DNA from 2 places in the Rouxiella sp. S1S-2 genome. Region 1 is predicted to be linked to the other one. Evidence: predicted binding sites of a transcription regulator. Region 1 holds the regulator's gene; the other holds the start of a gene.

Region 1 (15,892 bases):
GGTTGATGATGAAGATATCAGCCTACTGCCGTTACACACCCGCGCGCGCCGTGGGATAGGCTATCTGCCTCAGGAAGCGTCTATCTTCCGCCGCCTGAGCGTTTTCAATAATCTGATGGCCGTGCTCGAAATTCGCGACGATCTTAATAAAGATCAGCGTATTGCCCGCGCCAACGAGTTGATGGAAGAGTTCCATATTTCGCACCTGCGCGATAACCTCGGACAGTCACTCTCCGGCGGTGAACGTCGTCGCGTGGAAATTGCCCGTGCGCTGGCCGCCAATCCGAAATTCATTCTGCTCGATGAGCCGTTTGCCGGCGTTGACCCCATTTCAGTCATCGACATCAAGAAAATCATCGAACACCTGCGCGACAGCGGACTCGGCGTGCTGATAACCGACCACAACGTGCGTGAAACGCTGGACGTATGTGAACGCGCTTACATCGTCAGCCAGGGGCGCTTGATTGCCCACGGTACGCCAGCAGAAATACTGCAGGATGAACAGGTCAAACGCGTTTATCTGGGCGAAGCTTTCCGTCTGTAATTGGCACGCTTTATTTTATTTGTTGTTACGGAAATAGAACCAAGATATGAAGCAAGGTTTGCAACTCAGGCTCAGCCAACAATTGGCAATGACACCCCAGCTACAGCAGGCAATCCGCCTGTTGCAGCTGTCCACGCTTGAACTCCAGCAAGAAATACAATTGGCGCTGGAAAGCAACCCGCTGTTGGAACAATCCGACCTGCACGATGAAATAGACGCGAAAGAAACAACCGAAAGTGAAGCCCTGGATACCCGCGAAGCCCTCGAGCAAAAAGACATGCCCGAGGAGCTGCCGCTCGACGCAACCTGGGATGAAATCTATACCGCAGGCACGCCGTCAGGCACCGGTAACGACTACAGTGACGATGAGCTGCCGGTGTATCAGGGTGAAACGACTCAGACCCTGCAGGATTACCTGATGTGGCAGGTTGAACTTACCCCGTTCACCGACACTGACCGCGCGATTGCCACCTCCATTGTCGACGCCGTAGATGACACCGGTTATCTGACCATCTCGCTCGACGATATTCTTGAAAGCATTGGCGATGAAGAAGTCAGCATGGACGAAGTTGAAGCCGTGCTCAAACGCGTTCAACGTTTCGACCCCGTCGGCGTGGCGGCGAAAGACCTGCGCGACTGTCTGCTGATACAGCTCTCTCAATATGCCTCTGATACGCCGCACTTAACGGAAGCACGGCTGATCGTCAGCGAGCATCTGGACTTGCTCGCGAATCACGATTTTCGTGCGCTGATGCGTTCAACGCGTCTAAAAGAGGATACACTCAAGTGTGCGATGATGTTTATCCAGTCTCTGGACCCTAGACCCGGGCAGTCGATCAACACCGGTGAGTCCGAGTACGTCATTCCTGATGTGCTGGTACGTAAAGTGGGTAAAATCTGGACCGTAGAGCTAAATTCCGACAGCATTCCGCGCCTGAAGATCAATCAGCAGTATGCTGCGATGGGTAATTCGGTGCGTAACGACAGCGACGGGCAATTTATTCGCAGTAATCTTCAAGAGGCCAAATGGCTGATAAAAAGCCTTGAGAGCCGCAATGACACGTTATTGAAGGTCACACGTTGTATTGTTGAGCAGCAGCAGGCATTCTTTGACTTTGGTGAAGAATTTATGAAACCTATGGTGTTGGCAGATATTGCCAGCGCCGTGGACATGCACGAATCGACCATCTCCCGCGTGACCACGCAGAAATTTTTGCACAGTCCACGAGGGATTTTCGAGCTTAAATATTTCTTCTCCAGTCACGTGAGTACGGATACCGGCGGTGAAGCTTCATCCACGGCTATCCGCGCACTGGTCAGGAAATTAATAGCGGCGGAAAACCCCGTCAAACCTCTGAGCGACAGCAAGTTAGCCACTATGCTATCGGATCAAGGCATTATGGTGGCACGACGCACTGTAGCGAAATACCGAGAGTCTTTGTCAATCCCGCCCTCAAACCAGCGCAAACAGTTGGTTTGACCTCAACCGAGAAGGAAGACATTATGCAACTCAATATTACCGGACATCACGTAGATATCACCGAGCCTTTGCGCGAATTTGTGAATACAAAGTTTGCCAAACTTGAGCAATACTTTGACCGAATTAACCAGGTTTACGTAATATTGAGTGTCGAGAGAGTGCAGAAAGTGGCGGAAGCTACGCTGCACGTGAACGGGGGCGAGTTGCATGCCACCTCGGAACATCAGGATATGTATGCCGCTATCGATGGCCTGGTTGATAAACTGGCCCGGCAGCTTAATAAGCATAAAGACAAACTGAAACAGCACTGATCCCATAGGCAACTATCGGCTCGTTACTCTCAGGGTTGCGAGCCGATTGGTATTTAGGGGATGAGACTAAGCGAAAATGAGATGATCAACGATACAGCACTGCAGCTGACCTCGGTATTAAATGCCGAATGCACGAAAAGCAACGTTCACTGCGCCAGTAAAAAACGCGCACTTGAAATCATCAGCGAACTGGCGGCTAAACAGCTGAACCTCGCACCGCAGGTGATTTTTGATGCCATTCTTACCCGCGAACGCATGGGCAGTACCGGGATTGGTGCTGGGATTGCTATCCCTCATGGAAAACTTGAAGAAGACACGCTGCGAGCCGTAGGGGTGTTCATTCAGCTTGAACAGCCGATTGCTTTCGATGCGGTTGACAATCAGCCGGTTGACCTGCTTTTTGCCTTGCTGGTTCCAGCCGATCAATGTAAAACCCATTTACATACCCTCTCATTGGTGGCCAAAAAGCTCGCCGATAAAGCGGTATGCCGTCGCCTGCGCAGTGCGCAAAGTGACGAGGAACTGTTCCAGATTATTACCGAAGACGAGTAAATCGCGAAAATTACTCTTTTAAGTCAATACCCTATAAACATCTAGCTGCAGCAAGGCAACGACCAGGTGAATAGCTGGGCGCTTACCTACGTAAGTGACCGAGGAAGGTAACGCACCTGCAGTTAGGAAAACATGGGGTATTTTAGGGAGATAAATGATGGTGCTGATGATTGTCAGCGGCCGTTCTGGTTCTGGAAAGTCCGTAGCCCTGCGTGCGCTTGAGGATATGGGCTTTTACTGCGTTGATAACCTGCCGGTGGTACTGCTCCCCCAGCTCGCACAGGAGCTGGCACAGCGTAATACCTCAGCGGCAGTAAGTATTGACGTGCGCAACATGCCAGAAACGCCTGAAGTTTACGAACATGCCATGACTCAGCTGCCAGACAGCTTCTCACCCCAGTTGCTGTTTCTGGATGCCGATCGCAACACGCTTATCCGTCGCTATAGCGACACGCGGCGTTTACACCCTCTTTCCAGCAAAAATCTGTCTCTCGAAAGCGCCATCGATCAAGAGGCCGAGCTGCTTGAGCCTTTGCGCTCCAGCGCAGACCTGATTATCGACACCTCAGAGATGTCGGTGCACGAACTGGCTGAAATGCTGCGTACCCGCCTGCTGGGCAAACGCGAGCGTGAACTGACCATGGTGTTTGAGTCTTTCGGATTCAAACACGGCATTCCTATTGACGCCGACTACGTGTTTGACGTGCGTTTCTTGCCTAACCCACACTGGGATCCGAAGCTTCGCCCGATGACCGGCCTGGATAAACCCGTTGCCGCCTTCCTTGACCGCCATACAGAAGTTCATAACTTTATTTACCAGACACGCAGCTATCTCGAACAGTGGTTACCGATGCTGGAAACCAACAATCGCAGTTATCTGACTGTAGCTATCGGGTGTACTGGCGGGAAGCACCGCTCGGTTTACGTCGCCGAAGAGCTCGCCGATTACTTCCGCTCTCGTGGAAAAAACGTACAGTCACGCCACCGTACGTTAGAAAAACGCAAATCATGACGGTTACTCTTGATGACGGTAAAAAGCTATGTCGATAAAACAAAAAGTTGAGATAAAAAACAGGCTCGGCATGCACGCTCGTCCGGCAATGAAACTGTTTGAGCTGGTGCAAAGTTTTGAGTCGGAAGTGATGCTGCGTAACGACGCGGGAATTGAAGCTGAAGCCAGCAGCGTTATCGCCCTGCTGATGCTCGATTCTCCTAAAGGTCAGGAAATAGAAATCGAAGCCACCGGTCCCGACGAGGCCGAAGCGCTGGCTGCCGTACTTAACCTGATTAATTCAGGTTTTGACGAAGACTGATTTTCTCTGATTCGTCTCACAGGGCAGCCATTACTGCCCTGCCGTTCCTTTCACCGTTTTAAATTCTGCTCAAACAGTCAATGGCAATTGCCTTGAAACTGTCAAAGTCTTGACTGCTTAACAGTCGGCTCATTGACCTCTCACGCACGAAGGTGACAAACAGGTCATAGATGGCCATCGCCTCCTCGTAGTCCGCCTTGCTGATCGCCAGCAGGAAAATAACGTGTGCCGTTTCGCCCTCACCCCATTTAATGCCCTGTGGGGAAAGCACGGTGATCACCACGGTTTTTTTCGCCAGCAGGCCCAATGAGTGCGGCAGCGCGATACCTTCGCCGAGCATGGTCGACACAATTTCTTCACGCTCGACCACCGACGGATAAAACTCTTCATCGACATAGCCCTCTTCCTCAAGCTGAGAGCAAATCTTGCGGAAAAGCTGCGCCTGCGTCATCGGCTCATCAAGGCGCATAAAATGGCGTTGATCGAAGAATTTCTCGAGCATATACGGGCGCGTGCGATCCACTAGCACCAGCTTACCGAGCTGTTCCATCTGATATTCGGTAGGAAAAGGCGAAAGCACCACCACCGGCTTATTGCGCTCGGTTACGCGGGCATTGGCGATAATAAAATCTTCATCAATGTGCTGAAGCTTTTCATAATCGCGCAGTGAGATTATTTGAGTAATAACAATTTGTGGAAACTTCCGGCTAATCTGTGCCTGGATCATACGAATGGTGGAATTACCGGTGTCGCACACCAGCATCGCCTGCGGATGGCGTTGGTAGCCAATGTTGTAGTGCCGCTCTAGCCCAACGCCAATGTGCAACACCAAGAAGCCGATTTCATTTTCACTCAGACTATATGGAGTGTATTTCCCCCAGCTTGATACCGCCGCCAGCGTCACATCATAGGCCATCGGATAGTGCTGCTTAATATTATTAAGCAGCGGGTTAGGAATATTAATCTGATATTTAACCCGAGTGATCATGGCCTTGATATGCGTCAGCAGGTCCGAGCGAAGCTGTTTATCGCCTTGCAAATCATAATTATAGTGGGCATTGATGTACGACAGAATGTAATCGACCAGCGATTCCTCGTCATCGGCATTAATGTCGGTAGGTAAAATGCTCTGCACCCGCCGCACGGCAATATTTACCCGCAGATAGGCCTCTTCGGCGGCAGGGATCTCTTTGCCGACCATTCTTTTAAGTTCGGCGGCCAGTTTTACCGAAATTTGCTTAACCGCCGGTTCTTCCTCTTCGGCGTCAAAGTCGGTCAACGGATAACCGCCGGCGATGCGCTTCACGGCCACCGCGCAGTAAAGGATCAGATACTGCTCACCTTCATCGGTCAGTTGAATCGACGACTGCGTCAACAGCTGGTGCATAAAATCGGTCAACGGCAGTAGAGCCTCGGACTCGAGGCTCTCGGCTTTAAGAAAGGAGCTGATTTGATCGTCATTGTTTAGCTGAAACAGCAGGTCGGTAAGGCAGGCGCGGATCGCCAGCTCAGAGCCGAATAGCTTCATACCATAGCGCGGCTTAGTCTCAATATTTAAATGATAGCGGGCCAGATGCTCACGCACCTCCGGCATATCATTTTGCAGTGTACCCCGGCTGACGAACCATTCGTCGGCCAGGTCTTCCAGCTTTAATGAAAATGATGAGGTCAAAAAACGGATCAGCAGTCGATTAACCCGCTCTGCCGCACTGCGCGGCGTGGGGTTGGTCGATTTACCGGGCTGTTGCAGAATAGAAAACAGGGCAGCATCTTCAACTTTCAGCTGATAACCGCTGCCGCGGTTGTGTACAAAGCACGCGCCGTACTGCTGCATAATTTCATTGAGCGCAGTAATATCGGCACGCACCGTGCGCGTGGAGACTTCCAGACGCTTTGCCAGCTCATCCTGCGGCAACGTTTCCGTCTGTAATGCATCAAACAGTACTGCCAATCGTTGGTAAGGAAATCTCACGTAAACCTTCTGTTTTCAGGGCACCATCACCATCTGCGACGGGCTGCCAACCGCAGTATAGTCGTCTACAAAAATTAATTTTCCGCTGCCACTCTCAACCTTGAAGCGAGTAATATTGTCACTGCGCTGATTCAGGGCATAAACAAATTTGCCGTCAGCTGACAAGGTCAGCGTGCGTGGATAATCGCCACGCGTCCAGAACTCATCTGCCCAGCGCATTTCGCCGCTGCCGGTGACAGTAATCTGCGCAATGCTGTTGTGTAAACGGTTGGCAACGTACAAGTGCTTGCCATCTTTACTCAACACAATACCGGCGGCAAAATTAGTGCCTTTGAAATTCGGTGGAAGCGTTGAAAGGCTGTGCAACTGCGTTAAGGTGCCCGTTGCCTTGTCAAAATGATAGCTGGTCAGCACTGAAGCTTCCTCATTGACCAGGAATACCACGTCACCGTTGGGATGAAACACAAAATGACGCGGCCCAGCACCGGCGGATGAGGCATTGATAAACGCCGGAGCGTTGGCCTCAAGCTGGCCATTGGACGGGTTCAGCTTCCACTGATAAATACGGTCCAGCCCGAGGTCAGTCGAGAATACATACTTACCGCTGGGATCGGTGGCAATCATGTGCGCATGCGGGCCATTGTGGTCACTGATGGCAAAGCTACCCTCAGCTGCGGCGGCAGGCTTACCCGCACCCGCAGGACCTTCGTCCTGATGCACCGAGCTGGCGTCTCCCAGCTTGCCACTGCCGTCTATCGGAAACGCTGCCACAATACCGCTGATATAGTTGGCCACCAGCAGGCGATCGCCACTCGGCGTTAACGATAGATACACCGGCCCCGCCCCCTGAGAGTCCACCTGATTAATCAGACTCAGGCTGCCGTCTTCGGGATTGATATGGTAAGCGGCCACAGAGCCGTGCTTGCCGCCGTTGTAATTATCTACCTCACTGCCGATGTACAGCGTTTTACCCCCATGGCCCACCACCATCTGCGCCTGGTTTGGCAATTTGCTGACCAGAACTTTGTCACTGAGGGCTCCGGATTTGGCGTCTACCTTAAAGCGATAAACTCCTTCACCGTTCGGGTTGTAAGTACCTACGTAAGCGTAATGTGCTGTCTCGGTTGTCATTGCCTTCTCTGCTGCATACAGCGGCATGGCAGAAACTGCCATCAGCGCTGAGGTTAAACCTGAAATACGTAGCCAGTTTCTCATAGTTCCTCTTATGCTTTTAATGGAAATAACAACTACTTACAACCTGAAAGTGCAGATTAACCGATCAGGCGCTTAACGCTGGCCAGCAGCGTTCTCACATCCTCAGGACGCGTATTGCCGCTGGCGCTGTCGATAATAGAGCTATAGATGTGCGGAATGATTTTGCTGACGCCAGCTTCAAGGGCAATTTCCATTATCGCGTCGAAGTTTTCTAAATCGATGCCGCCGGTGGGTTCGAGCCAGAAGTCCTGTTCGGCACAGGCGCGGGCCACGAAGGCAAACTCCTCACGCGTTTTCAGACCGCCCATTGGGAAATATTTCACTGAGCTGCCACCCATGTCTTTCAGCAGGGCGATTGCCGTGTCGACCGGCACTATGCCGTCGTTAGCGTTCGAGCTGAGCGGACCGGTAGATATTTTGACGAAGCCGACTTTACCGGTCGGAGAAATCAGGCCATTGACCACGCTCTCGTTCTGACCCAGCAGTGCACGACTGGTGCCTACGCCGGTGAAAACCTGGTTTACATGTTGCGGCTGAACCTGCTGAGAAATCTGACTCACCATCAACGACTGGCGCGGATCGCCCGCCCCCAAGCCCACGGAAAGCGCATTTTCAATTAGCGCGGCGTACTCTTTCATGTCGGCGACGGCGCTTGCCACATCGGCATAATTTTTTGACAACACGCCGACCAGCACGTGGCCTTCTGCGGCCTCGTAAATGTCGCGGGCATTGTCTTTAGAACCGGCCAATACGTTAAGGCAGACACGGTCGCGATAAAAATTCGGGGTCAGCTTCATGCTTTCTCTCCGCTAAACAGAACCTTGAAACACTGGGCAACAGTGACCAGCTGTGAGGGGGTTACGCTGCGCACGTCGACGTCAATTTTTCCTTCGTTGGCCCGATAGCCACGGAAGTAGATCGCAATTTCACCGGTTTTCATCGCATCGACGATAGCTTTGGTTTTCCAACCAAGCACCGCCTCGTCAAAGGTGATTTCAGTACGGGCGATGTCGCGACCTGCGCTGTCCCAAACCACCTGCGCCGATACGCCGTTCAATGCGTTAAGGCTGCTGATAAACGGTGTCATCTTGTCGACCATTTCCTGACCGGTTGTTTTGGGCTGGGTAATATAGCTTTCAATCGCCTGAGTCAGACCGAGGATGCCCTCTTTGCCCACTTTCATGGCACGACCGATGCCGCCAGACTGCAATTTCACCCACTCAACGTACTGTTTTTTGCCCAGCACCAGTCCGCTGGTCGGGCCTTCAATCGCCTTGGCACCGCTGTAAATCACCAGGTCAGCGCCCATTTCGTAATAACAGGTCAAGTCCTCTTCCGCTGCGGCATCCACGATCAGCGGGATATTGTGCTCGCGCGCCACGTCGGCGGCTTCGGCAACCGATAAAATACTTTTCTGCACCGAATGGTGTGACTTGATATACATAATGGCTGCGGTACGCGGAGTGATGGCTGCGGCCAGCTGTGCGGCCGAACATTCGTTGGCATAGCCCGCCTCTCTCACTTTGCCGCCGCCCATCGTCACCATGGTGGCGACCGGCGCACCAAAGTTAACGTTGTGGCCTTTCGGCAGAACAATTTCGTTTGGCACAGTCAAGGGTTCGGCGTGCAGATTTTCAAGCAGCCAGGCATCGTCTTTAACGATCACAGCGGCGACTGACTGGGCGATACCGGCCGAGGCGCAGGAAACTACAACCGAACTTTCAACGTTGAGCAGTTTGGCGATATAGGCACCGGTTTTATTCACCAAATCCTTCATCTCGAAGAAATGGTTTAAACCCGTATTGACCACCTCAGCCACGTCGGCGCGCGGGGTAGACACACCCAAAATAGTCATGCGGCCTGAAGCGTTAATGACTTGTTTTAAATCGTACTTTTCATAGATTGAAGACATTTTTTGACTTCCCTTCATCTGTTAATAGCAGCTCACCGGCAACGATTGCCGCCAGCGGCACCAGAATGCGGTCACCCTCGACCGTCAGACCTTCCGAATCGATAAATACCTGCGGCACATGCTCAATATCAAACAGGGTTAAATCGGCATCACAGCCCACGTCAAGACGACCTTTGGCCGGCAAGCGCAGCGCATCGGCGGCGTGACGCGTGACGCAGTCGATTACCTGAGGCAGCGAAAGGCCCACGCTAAAGAATTTGGACATCACCGTCGCCAGGCTGTGCACCGGTCCAGCCAGCCGATTGCGGCAATAAATATCGGAGCTGATGGTGTGCGGAATGATGCCCTGTTTAATCGCGATTTCAGCCACGGCGAAGCTAAAGCTGGCCGAGCCGTGCCCAACGTCAAGCAGCACACCGCGCTCGAGCGCGCGTTTTATTGCCTCACGCAGCTGCCCTTCAGGGGTTAGGATGCGGTTAGGTTTGCCGTTATAGCAGTGGGTGATAATGTCGCCGGACTCGAGCACGTCGGCAATTTCATCGAGATTGGGTGGATTATTACCAATGTGCACCATCAGCGGCAGACCGCCGTTTTCCTGCTGCATCTCTTTGGCAATAAACAGCGGTGTGATGCCGTTTTTACCGACCACGCTGCTGCTCATGCGCGCTTTAAGACCGATGATAAAGTCAGGATTATTCGCCATCGCCTGACGCACGCCGACTTTATCTATCTGACTCATGTCCGCCAGTTCGTTTTGCGTCACGATACCGGTGCGGGCAATGTTCAAAAAAGCGAAGACGTTGGTTTTGGCATCACGGGTGATTTGATAGAAATCATCGACGTCATTGGCGCCGGTGCTGCCAGCGTCAATGACCGTCGTCACCCCGCTGCCAACGCCCACCAGGTCAGGCTCGTCGTAATAGATTGGTGATTTTGCATAGCAGTGAACGTGAGAGTCGATCCAGCCTGCGCTGACCCAATATTGGCCCTTGAGATCAAGCGTTCGGGTGGCGGTCGCCTCTGCGGCAAGCTGACCTACTGCGGCCAGCTTGCCGTCCAGAATGGCGATATCAGTCAGGCTGCCGTCTGCATTTTTTGCCTGTCTGAGGATCAAATCATACATACGACATGTCTCCTTAAACTCTCTATCAATAACAATCTGTTATAGCGAAATCGGGAAGATAGCACCGAGGATCATCGCGCCAAGAATAGCGCCACCGGTCAGCGGTTTTTTCCAGATGTAAAACACCAGCGCGCCAAGCAACGAACCCAGACCAATCGGAATAGATGCCGCCATGGCAGAAAGAATAATCAAAGGTCCAAGGAAGCGGCCTGTCGCGTTACCCGCGCCCATCATGACGTCGGCACCGTAGGTAGAGTTACCCTGATTGATGGTAAATTTACGAGCCAGAACAATGATGTAACCTACCGCCAACCCTAAGACCAAGCCCGTCACCAGGGAGGCCGCGAAGTTAGCGACCGGGAAAACGATGCCCGCACCAAGCAGCAGCGCAGGTACGCCGAGGCCAATACCGGTCTGAATGGCGCCACCGATATCAAGAATACCGACCAGTGAACCTTCAATGATGCGCGCAAACAGGAAGCTGGCACCGAAGGCAGCTACTGCGCCATAAACGCCAGTGTCCATCCCCGAACGCAGCATCGAAACAAATGCCACTTCGTTGAATGCACCAATGCCGTACAAGTAGTACATGTGCGTACCGGCAAACACACCGGCAGAGAGTAATCCGACAAAGATCGGGAACGACCATTCGGCGTACCAGAAACCACTTTTGGCTTGTTCTTCCATTTTCATGTCCCCTTATTTGCCACTGAGTGAGTTATGGATGCCGTTCAGCCACGTTGGGACGTCAAGCATGAAAGACTGCAACAGTTTCACGTCGAACCCACGGAAGAAGCCGCTCAGCACGAACAGAGCAATAATCGCGCCCATCATCACTTTAGTGACGTGGTTCCAGCCGCCCTCTTCAACGCCTTTGCCGATCAGAATACCCAGCACCAGACCCGGTACGGCGTTGCCCATAATCATCTGCGCCAGACCACCAAAAATGGTACCCCAGAAGCCTGAACGACGGCCTGCATCAATCGCCGCCAGCCAGAAGATGACCGGCATCACCGTGTTGACCAGCATGTTGGCAGCAGGTACCAGCACTTTGATTGCCGTGACCTGTAGAGCAGGCGGAACCGCAGAAGCCGTCGTGTTCAGGAAGGCAACGACAATCATGCCGATGATGCCGCCAGCAATCGCCATCTTACGCGGGTCATGCAGGGTTTCAGCCACGTTGCGATTTTTCATCATCAACACGGCAGCGGCCCAGTTAGGAATAATGCGGTGGTCGACGTCCTGAGTGAAGGAGCCTGCCGCCACGGATGACGCCCAGGCGTTGAAGAAAAAGCCCAGTCCGAAAGAGAAGTGTGAAGCCGGATCCCCTTCGCAAGAATTCAGCTCGCCCAGCGTACGAAAAGCCCCCATCCCCTGTACGGTGGGTGCGTGGAACATACGTGCAGCACCTGCACCTACGCCAACGCCCACCAATCCGCCGATAATAAGCGACTTGAATAAGATAATTAAAAACATCAGGTTATCCTTGTGATTTTATATACTCGGCAAGAAAAGCTGCGCACCCTGCGGCGACAGCTCTCCCTGTGGCGAATATTTATTTCTTGGTGAATATGACCTGTTCGGTATTAATCACGGTCATATTGACGGTGATGTCTAACGCGACGTAATAACTCTTCCTTTCCCTGGCCAGAAAGAAGAACAAAAATTTCTCTCTGGTAACCTTCTCTTCTGCTGTAATGACCTTGACGTCCTGCGGTTCAATGCGCAGCAAAATATTATCAGTAGATTTAAGAACGGTTCTTTGGACCTGGCTAAGCGCCGAGGAAAAAGCCGCAGCTTTTGTCTCGCCTTTTCCCTCAACCTTGACCGTGGTAGTTAAATTTTGCTTCATTACGGCTGGCCATTTTTCTTGATATAAGTTTCAACCAATTTTTGACCCAATTCTTCTTTGTCCATAAAACCAAAACCCAGTACTTTACAACCTTCATTAATTGCCGTTACGCCTTCATCAACAGAACGCATACCGTGTTTAGCTTTGTATTTGTATTTATTCTGGGCAGTGATTGCACCTGCACCGCCGCTGCCGCAGAAGGAGATACCAAAGGTTGCACCTTCCGCATTCATCACGTCGCCCAGTTTCATGTCGGCCGCAACGCCAGGAATAACAATGGCTTTACCACCCGCTGCTTCTACGCCTGCTGCAACTTTCTGGCCTTTACCTAAGCGGTCGCCGATAACTACGATGACTTGTCCCATATTTAAACTCTCCAGATAAGTTGTTTATGACGTTAAAAATACGACGTTATGAATAAATAGATTTTAAAATCTTCACGATTAGTGGTTATTATCTTTCGCCACTTCGAAATGTACCGAGAGTAAATAGGCTTCCTCAATCGGCAAATTACCCAGCATATCGACAACCTTTTCCGCCATTGTCATCGACTCTGCCGATATTTCATCAAACAGTTCTTTTTCAACTTCCGGCAATGGCTCGCCGGTAATAGAGCGCAACACCATGGCTTTAACGTGAGAAGTTAACATCTGTTGCTGAACGTCGTTGGTAAATATATTTTCAGCGTTCAACATCTTTTGAATATCAGCCAATAACTGTTCGGTTCTTTCTGGCGCATCTTTTAATTCAAGTGCATTCTTCATAACAATCTGCTCTGCCCCTTTTACAGATGCGATCCCATTATTTACTGGCAACCACTTTCATCTGTTCTTACCCTACTCGCATGACGAATTAGTGTGTAGACGGTTTTTTTCCAGTTCAAACTGGAAATGGCGAGCACTGAGCAGATCCATTTCTCAAAAATGCAATTAGAAGGCACATACCGCGGGTCGATTAAGATTTAGCAGTGGAAATGACTGGGAAATGCGCAGAGGTCAATGCCCCTTCCCCGCTCATTTTTGGCGGAGAAGGGTCTAGGAACGGGGACTATTTAAATTTCTTATGATTTTCGTTGCGAGTTTCTTTAAAACCTTCGGCCTCTTTCTTCGCATCGGCCAGTTTATCGGCTTTTGCCAACTCAGAGGCTTTATCGATCTGACCAATCAGCGTATCTAGACCTTTGTGATAGTCCTGAATCTCAGGGCTATTATCTGGCTTGGAGTCAAATTTAGGCGGTTTGGATTTTTTAGCATCCTGCGCCGCTGCCTTCATTTTTTCCAAGCCAGCCAGGAAGTCTGCCTTGCTGTCAGTTTTCAAAATCTTGCCGTAGTTATCGGCAATCGTGTCCATATCTGTTTCTAAATCGGCCGCCATTGACTGGATACTCCAGCCCAGCAGGGCAACCGTCGCTAATGCAATAACATGTTTACGCATGCTCACCTTCCATTTATTTTTTGATTTATTAGAAATAACGACATTGTTTGTGGGACTATTGCTGCCATTAACATAAGTGCAACACCAGGCAATTGGCACCCCTTTTTTGTAAAGAATGTTAAGTGACAGGGGGCTGAGCAGCAGAAAGGCAGCGACGGCGGGCCCGTCGCTGTTATAGAAGATGTTACATTTTATTCGCCGGCGATTTTCATCTCTGGCAGGATAATGGAGCCACACTGAATATTGCTGCGCGTTTCAATGTCGCTGCCAATACTGACCATGTTGCGCAGCATATCTTTTAAGTTCCCGGCGATGGTTATTTCGCTAACCGGATACTGAATTTCACCGTTTTCGACCCAGAAACCGGCCGCACCGCGCGAGTAATCGCCGGTGATGCCGCTCACTGCCTGACCCATCAACTCAGTCACCAGCAGGCCTTTGCCCAACTTACGCAGCATCGCGTTAAAATCGTCACCTTGACCCGCAATGCGCCAGTTGTGAATGCCACCCGCATGGCCGGTGGTTTGCAGGCCGAGTTTGCGAGCGGAGTAGCAGGTCATTAGCCATGTTTGCAGTACGCCCTCTTTCACAATATCGCGGCGCTGGGTGCGAACGCCCTCGCTGTCAAACGGCGTTGACGCCATGCCCTTCAGCAGATGAGGATGCTCTTCAACGGTAACCCACTCAGGAAGAATCTGTTTACCCAGGCTGTCGAGCAGGAAAGAAGATTTGCGATAGATGCTGCCGCCGCTGATTGCGCCGACTAAATGCCCGAAAAGCCCGGTAGCGACTTCGGCGGCAAACATCACCGGCGCTTTCATGGTCGGCAGTTTGCGCGGAGAAAGGCGTGACAGCGTGCGGCGAGCGCACTCTGCCCCTACCCACTCTGGGCTTTTGAGTTCGTCGATTGAGCGGGCAATGGTATAGGCATAATCGCGCTCCATATCACCCGCTGCTTCGGCAATGACTGATGCGGAGAGGGAGTGACGGGTCGAACAATAGCTTTTCAACATGCCGTGGCTGTTGCCGAACACGCGAATTCCGTAATGACTGTTGAAGCTGCCGCCTTCGGTATTGGTAATGCGTTTATCCACGGCCAGCGCGGCCTGTTCAGCTTGCGCCGCAAGCTCTATTCCACGATCGGCGTCGAGTTCGGTTGGGTGGAATAGGTCGAGATCCGGTGCGTCAAAGGCCAGCATCTGCTCATCGGCTACGCCTGCGAAAGGATCTGGCGAGGTATAGCGCGCAATGTCCAACGCCGCCTGCACGGTGCGAGCAATCGCGTCTGGGCTGAGATCGGTAGAGGACGCGCTACCTTTACGTTGTTGATAATACACAGTAATGCCGAGTGCGCCGTCGCTGTTAAACTCAACATTTTCAACTTCACCAAAGCGGGTGCTTATCCCAATACCGGTTGTTTTACTGACTGCCACTTCCGCGCCGTCAGAACCAGCTTTCGCTAACTCCAGAGCCTGCGCCACGGCCTGTTCCAGCGTTTTACGTTGCTCAGCCACTTGAGTGGTTACGTTCATCAGCCCGCCCTTCTTTTGAATAAGGTGTTAAGTAAAAAGTTGCAGATAATTACCTTCATATTCTTCAGAGTCTAACAGAGACTTAGCACAATTTCGCATTCCGTCTGGGTCTTTTGGTGCCAACCGTGCGATAATGCGCCCAAGAATTTTAAGGATCCATAATGACTAAGAAAATAGAAGACTGGCTCGACGATGTTCCTGAAGAGAACAACGAAGAAGATGAAGAGATCATCTGGGTCAGCAAGAGTGAAATCAAACGTGATGCAGAAGCACTGAAAGATCTCGGTGCCGAGATGGTTGATCTGGGAAATAACTCCCTCGACAAGATCCCGCTCGATGAAGACTTGCGTGCTGCGATCAATCTCGCGCAGAAGATCAAGAAAGAAGGCCGCCGTCGCCAGATGCAGCTTATTGGTAAAATGCTACGTTCACGCGACATTGAACCTATTCAAACCGCGCTCGACAAACTGAAGAATCGCCATAACCAACAGGTTTCGCTGTTCCACAAGCTTGAGGTTCTTCGCGACCGTCTGGTTGAAGAAGGTGATGACGCGGTGCCGGCAGTATTGGATCTTTATCCGCAGGCCGACCGTCAGCAGCTGCGTGCGCTGGTGCGTAACGCGCAGAAAGAGAAGGCTGCCAACAAGCCGCC
Region 2 (15,892 bases), 600 kb from region 1:
GCAAAAGACAGCGCGGTTCCACCTACTATCTGCCAAAGTTTCATTGATCGTACTCCTTTTATGATCATCTGCACGACACGGTTTTCTATATGCCGATTTGATTGGAATGGATTATTTAACCACTCGTATTAATAACTATGGCACACAAAACTGAATTATTCCTGCCGTGGCCTTAATGAACCCTTCTGCTGCTATCCGCTATCTACTATCATAAATTGAGTAATTCTTGCTGTGACAGACGATTAGCGTCATTTTTAGCGCCAGTGAGCCGCCATAATTAACGGCATTTATGAGAAAATTCCGACCCAGTAATTCCTACATTCACGAGGCAACCTATGACTCAGGCACTAAATAAACTACTGGATCTCCTCAATCTTGAAAAAATAGAAGAAGGGTTGTTTCGTGGTCAGAGTGAAGATCTGGGACTGCGCCAGGTATTTGGCGGACAGGTAGTTGGGCAGGCGCTGTACGCCGCCAAGCAGACGGTACCTGGCGATCGCGGCATTCACTCTTTTCACAGCTATTTTTTGCGACCGGGCGACAGCAGCAAGCCGATTGTCTATGACGTAGAGAACCTGCGCGACGGCAACAGTTTCAGTGCGCGTCGCGTTAAAGCCGTACAGAGTGGCAAGCCGATATTTTACATGACGGCGTCATTCCAAAGTCTGGAGGAAGGCTTTGAGCATCAAAACAGCATGCCCGAGGTTCCAGCACCCGAAACGCTTATCTCCGAGTCCGAGATAGCCAAAAAGTTTGCGCACATCATTCCCGAAAAAGTCAGGGAAAAGTTTATCGGTCAAAGACCCATAGAGATGCGTCCAGTTAAGTTTCACAACCCGTTGCAGGGCAAGGTAGAGCCTCCGGAGCGCGCAGTATGGATAAAGGCCAACGGCGCCATGCCGGACGACCTGCGAATTCATCAATACCTGCTGGGCTATGCTTCAGACTTCAACTTTTTACCCACGGCGTTACAGCCGCACGGTGTGGGCTTTCTTGAACCGGGCATGCAGGTCGCCACCATTGATCACTCAATGTGGTTCCACCGCCCTTTCCGTCTTGATCAATGGCTGCTGTACAGTATTGAAAGCACCTCGGCCTCAGGCGCGCGGGGATTCGTTCGCGGACAGTTTTACACCCGAGAAGGCGTGCTGGTTGCCTCCACCGTGCAGGAAGGGGTCATGCGGCAGAGAAAGCCGGAGTAAGCGGCGCAATGTTTAAGTAAAAAAAGAAGGGGGACGATAATTATCGTCCCCCTTTTTGCTATCTCATCATTATCCATTTACAGGGATAGTGTGTCTCGCTCCACCAGGATTACTGGTTGTAAGCGTTTTCGCCGTGGCTGTTAACGTCCAGACCTTCGCGTTCTTGTTCTTCAGGAACACGCAGACCCACAACCATGTCAGCAATTTTGTAAGCGATGAAAGCAACCACGCTTGACCAAACCAGAGTCACTACAATGCTCAGCAGCTGGATCCAGACTTGGTGGCCCATGGTCACACCTTCTGCATAGCCGGTACCACCCAGAGAGCTGGCACTGAATACGCCGGTCAGGATACAACCTACGATGCCACACACGCCGTGAACGCCGAACACGTCACAGGTATCATCAACGTTGAGCCATTTTTTCAGAGTAACAACACCCCACAGGCCAGCAACGCCGCCGACCAGGCCAATAATCAGAGCACCACCAACACCGACGGTACCACACGCCGGGGTGATAGCAACCAGACCCGCGATAGCACCGGAACATGCGCCAAGCAGCGAAGGTTTGCCGCGCACCATCCACTCAACCAGCACCCATGACAGGATTGCGCCTGCGGTTGCCATCACAGTGTTAAGGAACGCCAGCGCTGCGATTGAGCTTGCCGCACTTGCTGAACCGGCGTTGAAGCCGAACCAGCCCACATACAGGATAGCTGCACCGGTGAACACCATTGGCAGGTTGTGTGGTTTGAATGCCTCTTTACCGAAGCCCGCACGTTTACCCAACAGGTAAGCACCGACCAGACCTGCGCTTGCCGCGTTGATGTGAACAACGGTACCGCCCGCAAAGTCCAGCGCGCCGTCTGCTGCCAAGAAACCGCCCGCCCAAACCATGTGTGCGATTGGGATATAGGAGAAGGTCAGCCAGATAACAGTGAAGATCAGAACCGCAGAGAAACGAACGCGTTCAGCGATGCCGCCCACAACCAGCGCAACCGTAATGGCCGCGAAAGAGCATTGGAAAGCAACGTGGATCATCTGCGAGAAGGTGCCGGTGACAGACGTCAGACCGATACCTTTCAGCATGGCATTGCTGAAGCCGCCGAAGAAGGCATTACCTTCGCTGAAGGCCAGGCTGTAGCCGTAAAGCATCCACAGTACGCAAACCAGAGCAAAAGTGACGATAACCTGAGTCAGCATCGACAATACGTTTTTTGAACGCAGTAAACCGCCGTAAAACAGTGCAACGCCGGGCACGGTCATAAACAGCACCAGCGCGGTACAAATCATCATGAAGGCATTATCAGCGCCATTGGCTACCGGGTCGGCAGCCATTGCCAGCGTAGGCAGCATCGCTACCGCAGCCAGGCCCATCATGGATAAGAGTTTTTTCATTATCAATCTACCCCTGTTTCTCTTATATAAAAGTTCTACTATCCGAGTCTGTAATTACAGCGCTGCTTCGTCGGTTTCGCCGGTGCGAATACGAATAACACGTTGCAATTCGGCAACGAAAATTTTGCCATCACCGATCTTGCCGGTGTAGGCCGCTTTACTGATCACGTCGATAACTTCATCGAGCTGATCGTCAGCGATTGCGATATCTATTTTTACTTTTGGCAGGAAGTTGACGCTGTACTCAGCACCACGATACAACTCCGCATGACCTTTTTGGCGACCAAAACCTTTTACTTCTGTTACGGTCAGCCCTTGAATGCCCACAGCAGACAATGCTTCACGCACGTCTTCCAGCTTGAAAGGTTTGATCACCACAGTAACCAGCTTCATTTTGCCACTCCTTAAATTAAGAGCTTATCGTGATGCGACTCACGCCCAATACAAAAAGGTTAAAGCAAAGGCTGTGCCAAATGTGTGCAAAGTTGACGATTCAGCTAATTAACGCCAACCCACGCCATATTCGGATTATTCAAGGACCTTTTTGGCAAGAGTGATACAGCTGCGGGTGAACAAAGTGTAGCCGATTGAGCACCAACTTGGTGCATGGCGGTCACAAAGAGTGCAGAGGGATCAGAGCCCGCTGAGGCGTTGCATGATGATGGTGCGTTGAATCAACAGGGGGGATAGTAAGAAGAGTGAAAAGTACGTCATAAAGCCGACCCTCAGGTGACTTTATGACGTAATTTTAGATAAGCGGCAAGGCTTCAGACTGCTCGGCCGAGGCAAGTTCTTCACCGGCCAACTGCAGCTGATACATCTGATAGTAGCGGCCTTTTTCCTGCAGCAGCTGGAAGTGATTACCCTGTTCAACCGCCTGTCCACGATGCAGTACCAGGATGTTATCGGCATCCACAATGGTCGAAAGACGGTGAGCGATAACCACCAGCGTGGTTTGCTGCCTGATGGCACGCAGGGCGCGTGAAATAGCCTGCTCGGTGCCGGAGTCGATATTTGCCGTTGCCTCGTCGAGGATCAAAATCTCGGGGGCTTGCACCAAAACACGTGCCATCGCCAGAAGCTGTTTCTGCCCAACGGAGAGATTATTGCCCTGCTCACCGAGCCGAGTGTGAATCCCCTCAGGCATGGCCTTAACCAACGGGGCCAGCTGCACGGTTTCAAGCGCATGCCAGACCTGCTCTTCGTCAACGTCGCGCCCAAGTGTCACGTTGGCCAATACTGTTTCTGCCAGCACAACCGGGTCCTGCTGCACCATCGCAACGCCCTTGCGCAGGCAGGAGTGAGACAGGCTGGTCAAGGGACGGCCATCGATCAGGATTTCCCCTCGATTTAACGGGTAGTACCCCATCAGCAGGTTGGCTAAAGTACTCTTGCCGCTGCCGGTGTGTCCCACCAGGGCCACAAATCCGCGTGAAGGCACATGCAGCGAGATATTTTCGAGCACAAATTTGTCATCACGATAGGCAAAGCTTACCTCGCGAAAATCGATTTCACCGCTGGTCAACGGCTGCACGTCTTCACCGTACTCCTGCTGTGAGCGGTCCATCAAATCAAAAATACGCTCACCGGCCACCACCGCCTGCTGAAGAATTGACTGCTGCGAGGTGAGTGCAATCAGCGGTTCATTGAGTCGCGACAGATAGTTAATAAAGGCATAAAGCACACCGACGCCAATACTGCCCTCTTCGCTAAAACCAAACAGCACCAGCAGCCCGCATAATATTAACGAACCAAATAGACTGAGCAGTGGACGAAGCAGGAACCCTTCCAGCTTCAGCGTTTTCATACGCGCCAGATAATGCGACTGGCTGGCGCGACTTAGACGCTCACCAAAGCGTTTTTGCTGACGAAACTGCTGAACTACGCCCATGCCATTAATCACTTCATTAAAGCCGTCGTTAATATCGGCCAAATAGGTGCGTACCTGCCGCACCACCGGCGTGCTGTAGACCTGATACAGCGCCATTACCACCAGCACAGCGGGGAAAATACAGATAGCAATCAGTGCCATGCGCCAGTCGAGCAAGAACATCGCCACCAGCATGGCACCAATCAGGGCAATGCTTCGCAACACCGTTGAAACGACGGTCACATAGAGGTCACGGATGACCTCGGTATCATTGGTGACGCGCGAAATAAGCTGCCCCACCGGCTGGGTATCAAACGCACTCAGGGGCTGGCGCAGCGCGGCATCCATCACGTCAGTACGCAGGCGCTGCACGACGCCGACGGCAGCGCGGTTAAACAGCAACGCCTGCGAATAGTGCAGGCTGGCGGCCAGTATTTGCAGTACGATAAAAGTCACCGCAAGCAGGCTGACCATGCCCAGTGGCAACAGCCCTTTTGACACATAGTTGTCAATAAAATAGCTGATGAGGATCGGGCCAAGCACTTCGGCAGCGGCGGCTATCCACAGCATGATCACCGCAGTAGACAGAGGTTTGCGGTAGGATTTCCCGTACACCAGCAGCCGTTTGAGCGTGGGCCATAGTTTAATTTTTTTGGCTGGGGCAGCCTTTGAAAGAGTCTTACTCACGGTTTAACCGGCTCCTGTTGGGCAGGAACTTCATCCAATGCCGCTTCAAGCTGTTGATAACGATGCATATCACGATACCAACCCGCGTGGGTAGAGAGGGTTTCGTGATTACCTCTCTGGGCAACCGTTCCCTTATGAAACACCAAAATTTCTGCCGCATCTATCAGAGCAGACAGACGGTGCGCACTGATAATCACCGTTTTATTGCTGCCCCACTGGCGCAGATTTTGCAAAATCTGGTGTTCAGTGCGGCCATCGACGGCACTAAGAGCATCGTCAAGAATCAAAATTTCAGCATCAAGCAGCAACGCACGAGCAATCGAAATACGCTGCTTTTGACCGCCGGACAGCATCACGCCCCGCTCGCCCACTTCGGTTTCATAACCCTGCGGCAAACGCAAAATATCGTCATGCACACAGGCCATTTTCGCCGCCTGTTCAATTTCTGACTGCGTAGCATCAGGGCGACCCAAGGCAATGTTTTGCGCCACGGTGTCTGAAAATAGAAATGGCGTTTGGCTGACGATGGCCATTTTCGAACGCCAGTCATCGAGCAGAATGTCGCTCAACGGCTTGTTCTGATAGCGAATGCTGCCTTCGGTGACGTCAAACTGTCGCTGTATCAGGGCCAAAAGCGTGCTTTTTCCTGCGCCGGTCGGGCCACAAAGCCCCAGCATCTTGCCCGGAGCCAGACTGAATTGAAGCTCCTGGAGCGCGGGCGAATGGGTTTTAGGATAGTAAAAGTTATCAATATCAACATCGAGGGTGCTGGTGTCGGCCGAAAGCGGCTGAGTGCCGTCAACCACACACGGCGCTTCCTGCAGGAGGCTGCGGATACGACTGTAGGCAGCGCTGCCACGTTCAACGATGTTAAACATCCACGCCAACGCCAGCATCGGCCAGATCATCAATCCCAAATACATCACAAAACTGGTGAGCTGGCCGAGGGTAAGATGACCGTTGACCACCATCCAACTGCCGCCGCCGATAGCCAACATATTGGCCATGCCGATAGACACATAAATCGTCGGATCAAAACGGGCATCGACGCGGGCAACACGCATATTTTTGACGCCAGTGTCCTGCGCCACATCGGCAAACTGTGAAGACTGATGGTTTTCGAGCCCAAACGCTTTGATCATGCGAATGCTGGTCAGACTCTCCTGCGCCTGGTCGTTTAATGACGAAAAGGCCGCCTGAGCGACTTTAAAACGTTGATGCAGCTGGTCACCGTAGCGCTTGATCACTGCCGCCATAATCGGCATTGGTACCAACGACAGCAGGGTTAATTCCCAGCTAATTTGCGTCGCCATCACGATAAGCACGGCGAGGCCCATCACCAGTGAATCCACCAGTGTTAATACCCCTTCTCCGGCAGCAAAAACCACGCGATCTACGTCGTTGGTGGCGCGGGCAATCAGGTCGCCGGTGCGGTGACGTAAATAAAAGGCAGGATGCTGGCGACTCAGCTGACGATAAAAATTCTGGCGCAGTTCAACCGCTAACTGATACGAAGCCCCGAACAGCAACACGCGCCACACATAGCGCAGTAAATAAACTAAAATCGCGGTGCCAAGGATAAGCCCAAGCCAGCCAAACAGTTTATTGGCGGGCAGGGTTTTGCTGGTGACGCCATCAATAATGATGCCCACAAGTTTTGGCGGCAATAGCTGCAGAATGGCGATGATAATTAACAGAGCGACGGCTCCCAGATATCTACGCCATTCGCGGCGGAAATACCAGGCCAGTTGGGCAAACAGTCTCACGCAGATTTTTCCATGATTTTAGTTTTAAAATTCTTTGATTTTCCGCCTTAGGATAACACCGATAGCCGCCTACTCTTACCAAACTTTTATGCTTAAAGAGGTAAATGCGTCGTCGATTTTATTCTCTCCATGGCGAAATTGGAGGTAACATCCAACAGCCCCGGCACGGCGCTCACCAGCTTTTTATAGAAGTTGTCGTAGCTTTTCATATCGGCCACTTGCACTTGCATCAGGTAGTCATATTCTCCCGCCATTCGATAAAACGACAGAACCTCGGGAAACGATTCAATCTGCTCGACAAAGTTCTGATACCACTGGCTGCTGTGTTGCTGCGTCTTGATGCGCACAAAGGCGGTGAGTGTCAGCCCGAGTTTTTCGGCATCGAGCAGGGCGACTTTACCCAAAATAACGCCCTCTTCTTCAAGCTTTTTAATACGTTTCCAGCACGGCGTGGAGGTCAGATTTACCGCCTCAGCTAATTCAATGAGTGAAAGCGTGCAGTCCTGCTGCAGGAGTGCCAGAAGCTTGCGGTCAGTTTTATCTATCATTTCACCATCCAGGAGAATAATTTTCTCTATAACTGCCTTTGTTTGTTAAAAATAGCAACTTTTTTCCTTCAAGACCAAGGTAAGCTATTCGCTATAACATCAAACTTCTCTGGAAATATGCAATGAACGATTGTTGGGTCAAAAATGCCATAAAAGAGATCGACGCAGATTTTCGACGATCTGCCGATACCCATCTGATCCGCCTGAGTATTGCGGATTTCCCAGGAATTTCGCTGTATCTAAAAGATGAAAGCACCCACCCAACCGGCAGCCTCAAACATCGTTTGGCGCGTTCGCTGTTCTTATACGGTCTGTGCAATGGCTGGATTAAGCAGGATACGCCGATTATTGAATCCTCGTCCGGCAGCACAGCGATTTCAGAGGCCTATTTTGCGCGCCTGCTGGGCCTGCCGTTTATCGCCGTGATGCCCGCTTGCACGGCTCCGAGAAAAATTCAGCAAATCGAATTTTACGGCGGTAAATGCCACTTTGTCGAAAACTCGAGCCAGATTTATGCGGCTTCCGAACAGCTGGCCAAAGAGTTGAAGGGTCACTATATGGACCAATTCACCTACGCCGAGCGTGCAACCGACTGGCGCGGCAATAACAACATCGCCGACAGCATTTATCGTCAGATGACGCTCGAGCCTTATCCGGTGCCGCGCTATCTGGTGATGAGCGCCGGAACGGGTGGTACGTCGGCGACGTTGGGCCGCTATATCCGCTATCAGGGCCATCAAACGGAGTTGGTGGTGGTTGACCCGGAAAACTCGGTGTTTTACGACTGCTATCAGCAGGGTAATAAAGATATTGTTGCCCAGTGCAGCAGCCGCATTGAGGGCATTGGCCGCCCGCGCGTCGAACCTTCGTTTATCCCCGGAGTGATTGACCGCATGATGCGCGTACCCGATGCCGCCAGCGTTGCAACAGTACACTGGCTGGAAACGATGCTGGGCCGTAAGGTCGGCGGTTCGACCGGCACCAACGTGTGGGGCGCGTTGCTGCTCGCCGAAGAGATGCGGGAAAAGGGAGAAAAAGGCGCGATTGTGACACTGATTTGCGACAGCGGTGAGCGCTATCAGCATACCTATTTTAATCCGCATTGGGTGGCTGAAAATCTCGGCGATCTGTCGCCGTTTCGTGAAAAACTCGCTAACCTGCGTTGATTTTCAGTGCTTCGGATCGGAAAAAAGCCGACGTTCAACGCGTCGGCTGGCTGCAAGACCTTAGTATTCGGGGGAATAGGTCAGGGTTGGTGAGTTCAGCCAATGTTGTAAAAAGTGCGAAACCGCCTGGTTTTTGCAATGTCCGATCACTTCCAGATGTGCAACCTGCTGCTTAAGCTGCGGCAACGCGTTGCCCATCACTAATCCCCTGCCCACGCTCTCAAGCATTTCCCGGTCATTCATTGCATCGCCAAACGCCATACATTCACTGAGCGGTATCCCCAGTTTTTCAGTCAGCAAGGCCAGCGCACTGCCTTTATTACTGCCAACAGGCATAACGTCGAGACAGTCGTAAGCCGAGAAGCAAAAATCCAGCCTGTCGCCAAAAAAGGTCTGCAGTACGGGTAACAGCGCTAACAGCTCGTCGTGTGCGGCGCAGAAGCAGACTTTACTGTTGCCAGAGGCTGAAATATTCTCCAACTCACTGAGCTGGTAACGGAATCCGCTAAATTGATGGGCATGCAGTAGCTCTGGCATATCTTGATTCGTTACCCAACCGTCGTCGCGAAAAACGTGAAAGCTGGCCGCCGTGGGCCATTTCTGGCTAATCAGTGTCTTAAAATTGTCCTCGGGCAAATTACTGGCGTGCAGTAGAGTGCCGTTAAGGTCATGCACGCGCGTCCCGTTGCCGGTTATCAGATAGCCGGGAATATTAATATTCGCCAGAATCTGTTTCATCTCGAGATAATGACGTCCGGTGGCAAAAACCAGCGTCACGCGGCGTTCGGCCAACTCACGCAGGCTGGACAGCGTCTTCTCTCCCAAACGGTGGTCTGGCATCAGCAGCGTACCGTCCATGTCAAATGCTGCTAAACGAAGCGGTTTTTTCTGTTCCAACATGCCGTTCTCCCAGAGCTAAAATTGCTGCTTACCCGTCATTAACGGAAGAAATTTCTGCAAAAAGTATCGTCTATTATATGCTGAACAAATAGTGACAACTTAATAAAAACACTTCCGGATTTATTATGCGTTTGCAGAACCGTCTCAATCAATATCAGCGTTTATACGACAAAACCGGGCTTGAGACACAGGCTGTCACGGTTGCGTCGCTGGCGGTAATTTTTTTCTGCAGTGAACGCCATACGCGAACGCTGCTGACACAGTTTCAGGAGGCAGGCTGGATAAGTTGGTCATCACAAGCCGGTCGAGGAAAGCGGGCGCAGATAAGCTGCCTCAAAACGCCCGAAAGCCTGCGGGAGTCCTATCTGCTAAAGCTGTTGAACGAGGGGGAACACTCGGCCGCGCTCCAGCTTACACAGCTGGATCCGCAGCATCTTAACTCCCTGCTGGCACCTCATCTGGGTGGCCAATGGCAAGAAGATGCACCGACGCTGCGTATTCCCTATTATCGCCCGATGCAGGTGCTTGACCCACAAACGCTCAGCGGCCGCGCCGAGCAACATATCGCGCATACACTGCACGCCGGGCTGACGCGCTTTATTACCGGTCAACCCACTCCGCAGCCTGACCTTGCACACCACTGGCAAATAAGAGAAGAAGGCAAAGTTTGGCAGTTTTTTCTGCGCAGCCAACTTTATTGGCACAATGGAGAACCCTTGCTCACTCGTCAGTTGTGTCAACTGTTTGAGAAGCTGCGCCACTCCGCACACAGTCGCCACAGTTTAGAAAACGTTGACCTCATTTCTCAACCTCATGCACTTTGCCTGCAGTTTAGTCTTAAAAAACCAGACTACTGGCTGGCGCATCGGTTGGCCGACCTTAGCTGCCTGCTGTTTCACCCAGCGGAGCCGACAGTGGGGGCAGGCCCCTTCAAACTGGCTCACTTTGCCGCCGAAAGAGTCAGGCTAGAACAGCATCCTTATTACCATCTGCAGCGCCCTTATCTTTCGGCGATTGAGTATTGGATTTCGCCTCAACTGTATGAGCAAAAAGGTAACGATAATGTCAGTTGCCAACATCCTGTGCGGATAATACTGGGTGAAAAAAGTGAAATGGATTTAGTCAGACCAGTCAGGCGCAGCACCAGTCTGGGTTTCTGTTATTTAGCCGTAAATCAGCAAAGGCAACATCTCACCCCGCTGCAGGCGCAAAAGATAATTGCCTTGATTCAGAATTCGGGGCTTCTCGATAACTTGCCTATCGATCACTCTTTGGTAAAACGCAGCCGTGAAATGCTGCCCGGTTGGCCGCTGCCTGATGTGAATCAAAATAATACGTGGCTAGCTGACGTACCGCTGCCGCCCAGACTTACCCTGATGTTTCATCCGCCGATTGAACTGAAACTTCTGGCCGACGAATTAAAAATTATCCTTGCCGCCCACGGCTGTGAGTTACACACCTCTTATCACTCTGGGCGACTCTGGGACAACGCCGAACAATTGGCCGAGGTAGATATAATTCTCGGCGATCGACTCATTGGTGAAGCCCCGGTCGCCACGCTGGAGAACTGGCTGCGACAGGACCTATTGTGGCCCACTATTCTTGATGCTAAAGGTATCGAGCAGCAAAATAGTCGCCTGCTTGAAATACAGCAATTGCCCTCTGAATCGCTGCGCGAAGAAAGGCTGCGCGAACATTTTTCCCAGCTCATGCAGCAGGGCAGCATTACGCCATTGTTCAATTATCAATACCAGGTCAGCGCGCCTCCGGGTGTTAACGGCGTGCAGCTTACCGCCTGGGGCTGGTTTGATTTCTGCCAGGCATGGTTGCCGCCGCCGCTCGACGAGAGGGACTGATTTTTACTATTAACGTCCGCAAAACGTCAGTAACATACCGGCATTCAATGCTGCCCTCTTGCATGCAGCCTTAACATAATAAAGGATTTAACAATGAAAAGAGCCGTGGTGGTTTTTAGTGGCGGACAGGACTCTACTACCTGCCTGGTGCAGGCGCTGACGCAGTATGACGAAGTTCATTGCATCACCTTCGACTATGGCCAGCGTCACCGCGCCGAAATCGAGATAGCGCAAAAGCTTTCTGTCGAGCTCGGGGCAAAAGCGCACAAGGTTCTCGACGTTGGCCTACTTAACGAATTGGCGGTCAGCAGCCTGACTCGCGATAACATTCCTGTGCCGCAGTTTGGTGAAGGAGAAGAAAACGAATTACCGAGCACCTTTGTGCCGGGTCGCAATATCCTGTTTCTGACGCTGGCGGCAATTTATGCCTACCAAATTCAGGCAGAAGCGGTAATTACCGGCGTCTGCGAGACGGACTTTTCAGGGTATCCAGACTGCCGTGACGAATTTGTCAAAGCGCTGAATCATGCCGTCTCTCTGGGCATCGCGCGTGAAATTCGCTTTGAAACACCGCTGATGTGGCTAAACAAGGCGGAAACCTGGGCACTGGCTGATTACTACGGCAAGCTGCCCATGGTGCGTAACCAAACGCTGACCTGCTACAACGGCATTGCCGGTGACGGCTGTGGTGAGTGTGCCGCCTGCCACCTGCGTGCTAAAGGTTTGGCTGAGTATCAGCAGTCCCCGGAAGCAATAAAAGCCAGTCTGCTGGAAAAAACCGGCCTCGCCTGATTATTTGATTAACCTCATTGCGCTGATTCGCGCCAGACAGTCGTCTTCTGTACTGTGCGGATGCAGCGCTTTTATCAACGCATGGTAAAGGTTATCTTCGTCACGCGGACTTACGGCGATTGTTTTTATCATTGGTCCGGGTCTGATGGCGTCATAAACCAGCTTATTATTTTCTCTCTGCACCCTAAGAGTCATTATCTTGGCTGGAGTGGCCGTTAGCGGGATCCGCTCAATCGGTTGTCCTTCTGGCCCAAATTTTATTGAAAGTTGACCTTCAATATCTTTGATGCAAATGAAGCAGGCGTTTTCTTTGGCGACGGCGGCTATCTTCTGATTGTTGAGGGCGATCTGGTTGGGCGTTTTTTCTCCAAGCGTATTGGAATACGACTTATCAGCGTCAGGGGCGTTAATAAGTTTCATCTTTTTAGACAACAAGAGTCGCTCCCCTCTTTTTTTGAGCCCGTAAACCGAAACCAGATTCCACAAGTTTCCTAAATTTATTTTCTCGGCGGTCGCGAACCCACCTAGGCCTCCCGCCGCTCTTCTTTGCTCCATGGTCAGGTTGCGCCACTTTTCAAGATGCTCAATTTTTATAGGGCCCAGCTCAGTGGGCGTGAGTCTTTGCGCCCCAAGTACGGTCAATCCTTTAATCGTCGTGAGTCTTCTCAGCACGCCAAGACTAATCTTATGTTTTTCGGCAAAGCCACCGTTGCCCCCTATCGCTTTCCTCTCGGTAATACTCATATTTTGCCATTCTATAAGATGACAATTCTCCACGCGCTGGGGTCGATAACTCGACATTTTTTGTAGGCCTAACATAGTCAGCCCAAATCGATTGGCAAACAGCCGCCATCTATAGGCACTGATGTTATTCGACAAGGCATAACCCGTTGTTCCACCGATATTATCTCTTTCAAGCTGGCTCATAGTAAGCCAGGCTTTAAGATGGTAATTCTGTATACAAACCATTTCAGAAGATTTGATTTTCTGTAAACCTATGGCCGTTAATCCATTGACTTTTGCATAGAGCCGCCAGCTCCTCACGTTTATACGGCGGGAAAAAGCATAGCCTGAATTACCACCAATGGACTTTCTGTCGTCGCTGCTCATATCACGCCACTCAATAAGATGGCGCTCACTAATACGCTCAATCGGGTACGACACCAGTCTCTGTGACGCCAGCGGCAAAAGACCGCTGTTTTTGACGAGATCTCTCCAATAGCGCACATTAAGGTGATGAGTATGGGCATATCCCGTGGCGCCACCGGCATCTATTCGCTTCTGATATGTCATATCTCGCCATTTTTCGAGATGATGATTTTCGATTGGCATAATTTCCTGCGGGGATAGTTTTTGCTGCCCTAAAACTGTCAGCCCGGCACTGTTTGTCAGGCTTCGCCAGAAATTGAGGTTTATTCCATGCGTGCAGGCATAGCCTTTCATTCCTCCCGCAGCTATGCGTTTTTCAATTGTCATATCTCGCCATTTGATTAAATGGTTGAGCGCCGCCTGGGTTAAACCTACACGGGTATCGCGCGGGTTAGAACGTTTCTTTTGAGTAATAGCGTTGCCTGGTGAGGAGGAAAAGTGAGCAGCAGGTGGTCCCTGGCGGATACTGGTTATGTTATGCGTAAGGGGACTGACCACTACGGGTGTTAATGACGAGCTTACTGAAGAAGACTGAATGAGCGGGGCCCCGATCGTTTGAGAAAACATGTTTTTTCCCTAACTTGCATCATAGATAAAATAGAGGTTCTACTTTGCATAATTTGCAGGGTTGCAAATACAAAAAAACGCTTAAATATCCCCCGTTCAAATGTCTTAATGACTCGCACACTGTTTGAGTATCGCAGTAAGCGGCGTCATATTCAGCCGCTCTGAACGATTACCTATCCCCTTAAAAGCACATATATTTTTACCCGTGCTATTCTTCAAGCTCGCGGAGTTTATCCCTTAACTCACCTTCCAGCGGTAACGCCTTTTGGCTACGAAGATCGATACAGACAAAGGTCAGCGTTGCATCAACCACCGTTTCGCCATTGCAGGTAATCACCTGTGTCAGCACGCCGCTTTTAGTATTGAGTTGCAGAAGCTGGCTGTTAATTTGTAGCTCGTCGCCGAGTACGGCAGGTTTACGATAGTTAATATTTATATTGACCAAAATGAAGGCAATTTTGTTTTGCGCCATCCATTTAAAGCCCTGTTTGTCATCCAGCCACTCCCAGCGCGCCGTTTCAAGAAACTCCAGATATCGCGCGTTGTTAACGTGTTGATAAACATCAATGTGAAATCCACGAACTTTAATCATTGTTTGCATAGTGATAAACCTGCCCTTAAAGAAGTCAGTTAACTGGTCGGACTTCTATCAGGTTAGCAGAAGAACGCGGCGAAAAAAGTCTTCGCCTCATCGCCGCGATCTGTATCACAATTTCAAACGGGACTGATTACGCTGAAATAAAGAAGGGCCGATACCCGGCACTTCCTGCAGTTGTTCTATCTTGGTGAAAGGTCCCATTTCGGTGCGGTACTCAACAATTGTCTGTCCTTTCTTAAGCCCCACTCCACTCAGTGCTTTTGAAAGATCTTCGGCAGTGGCATTGTTTAGGCTCACCTTCTCTTGCTCGGCCTTGCTCGCATCGGCGTCTTTGACCGCCGATTTTGCGGCGCTTTTAGCGTTACTGGCAGATTTCTCAATGCTGCTCGAAACCGCGCCCTTTGTGGAACTCTCCGGGGCCGCCTGCGAGCTCAGTGGCATAACTGCAAGTCCTAAAGCCAATACCAGGGTAGTGATTGATAATTTTTGCATGCTGTAATCCTCCATGTTGTTTCAGCACGGACAGAGTGGCGCAGCGGGGAGGCAATAACAAATGCTAGAAATCAGAAATGGAAAAGGCCGCGAAAGCGGCCTTTGGGTGTTGCAGGTCATTGCAGTCAGGCTCCGTGAAGCCTCGCACTTTTACTGATTCTGCGCGGCGCTGCCTAACTTGATTTTAGCCTGTTGGCGCAGGTTGCCGAGCAGTGCATCAAAGGTGTTGTTTGACGAAGTCTGCTGCAGCTGCTGGTTAAACTGGGCTGCTTCTGCATCAGGCAGTTTCCCCTGAGTTACGGCGGTCAGCTTGATAAGCACCGTATTGCCCTGAGGGTCCTGTGAAATACCGTAGCTTGGCTTATCGGCCGTAGGCTGGGCCAGCGCATAAACGTTTTGCTCGAAGTCGGAAGGCTGAGCGGTACGCTGCACTTTTTGCACGTTGCCAAAACTCAGACCGGCGGCTTTCAACGCGTCGTCGCCTTTACCGGCATTCAGCGCAGTCAGCAGTTTCTCAGCATCAACGCGCGCCTGATCTTCTGCCTTCTGGCGTTTAACCATCTGCGTCACCTGGTCTTTGACGTCAGTGAACGGCTTGATACCGGCCGCTTTGTGAGAGTCCACGCGAACCACAAATGCGCGATCGCCATCAACGGTGATAACGTCCGAGTTGTTGCCCGGTGCGCCGTCGTGACCAATCAAGCTGCCGTCAAACAGTGACTGAACAACCGGCTTGAAGTTGATGGCAGCCGGAATATTTTGCTCAGTAAACCAGTCTGTATGCTGAGCTTTAGTGCCTGCAGCATGCTCGGCCGAGGCCAAGGACTCGTTGTCGTTACTGGCAGCGTCGCTCACTTTCTGCTGAAGCGCGTAGTAAGCGTCGAGCGCTTTCTCTTGCTTAAG

What was found. The regulator sigma-54, encoded in region 1, starts transcription at its own class of promoters, with help from an activator protein. The targets are predictions, from matches to a motif close to GTTGGCACANNTTTCGCTNT.
Region 2: a site for sigma-54 is predicted at 3,053-3,072, ahead of glnK (P-II family nitrogen regulator). Genes of this name have one in related genera too.

Annotation. Positions count from the first base shown of each region.
Region 1 covers NZ_WFKL01000001.1:4,976,551-4,992,442, forward strand. Annotated here, with positions in the region: gene lptB (LPS export ABC transporter ATP-binding protein) at 1-544, shown strand, start outside; gene rpoN (RNA polymerase factor sigma-54) at 591-2,024, shown strand; gene hpf (ribosome hibernation promoting factor) at 2,048-2,335, shown strand; gene ptsN (PTS IIA-like nitrogen regulatory protein PtsN) at 2,417-2,887, shown strand; gene rapZ (RNase adapter RapZ) at 3,045-3,899, shown strand; gene npr (PTS phosphocarrier protein NPr) at 3,928-4,200, shown strand; gene GA565_RS22775 (transcription antiterminator) at 4,259-6,172, opposite strand; gene GA565_RS22780 (lactonase family protein) at 6,188-7,387, opposite strand; gene GA565_RS22785 (KDGP aldolase family protein) at 7,444-8,184, opposite strand; gene GA565_RS22790 (DgaE family pyridoxal phosphate-dependent ammonia lyase) at 8,181-9,299, opposite strand; gene GA565_RS22795 (amidohydrolase/deacetylase family metallohydrolase) at 9,283-10,422, opposite strand; gene GA565_RS22800 (DUF4310 family protein) at 10,462-11,109, opposite strand; gene GA565_RS22805 (DUF4311 domain-containing protein) at 11,122-11,898, opposite strand; gene GA565_RS22810 (DUF4312 family protein) at 11,978-12,274, opposite strand; gene GA565_RS22815 (SFCGS family glycine-rich protein) at 12,274-12,639, opposite strand; gene GA565_RS22820 (PRD domain-containing protein) at 12,718-13,038, opposite strand; gene cybC (cytochrome b562) at 13,322-13,708, opposite strand; gene pmbA (metalloprotease PmbA) at 13,900-15,240, opposite strand; gene yjgA (ribosome biogenesis factor YjgA) at 15,402-15,892, shown strand, end outside.
Region 2 covers NZ_WFKL01000001.1:4,372,373-4,388,264, forward strand. Annotated here, with positions in the region: gene GA565_RS20075 (YbaY family lipoprotein) at 1-44, opposite strand, end outside; gene tesB (acyl-CoA thioesterase II) at 336-1,202, shown strand; gene amtB (ammonium transporter AmtB) at 1,312-2,598, opposite strand; gene glnK (P-II family nitrogen regulator) at 2,653-2,991, opposite strand; gene GA565_RS20095 (SmdB family multidrug efflux ABC transporter permease/ATP-binding protein) at 3,347-5,155, opposite strand; gene GA565_RS20100 (SmdA family multidrug ABC transporter permease/ATP-binding protein) at 5,152-6,921, opposite strand; gene GA565_RS20105 (Lrp/AsnC family transcriptional regulator) at 7,014-7,469, opposite strand; gene GA565_RS20110 (PLP-dependent cysteine synthase family protein) at 7,592-8,635, shown strand; gene cof (HMP-PP phosphatase) at 8,696-9,535, opposite strand; gene GA565_RS20120 (SgrR family transcriptional regulator) at 9,661-11,391, shown strand; gene queC (7-cyano-7-deazaguanine synthase QueC) at 11,485-12,183, shown strand; gene GA565_RS20130 (hypothetical protein) at 12,184-13,899, opposite strand; gene GA565_RS20135 (thioesterase family protein) at 14,108-14,500, opposite strand; gene GA565_RS20140 (helix-hairpin-helix domain-containing protein) at 14,606-14,989, opposite strand; gene ppiD (peptidylprolyl isomerase) at 15,140-15,892, opposite strand, start outside.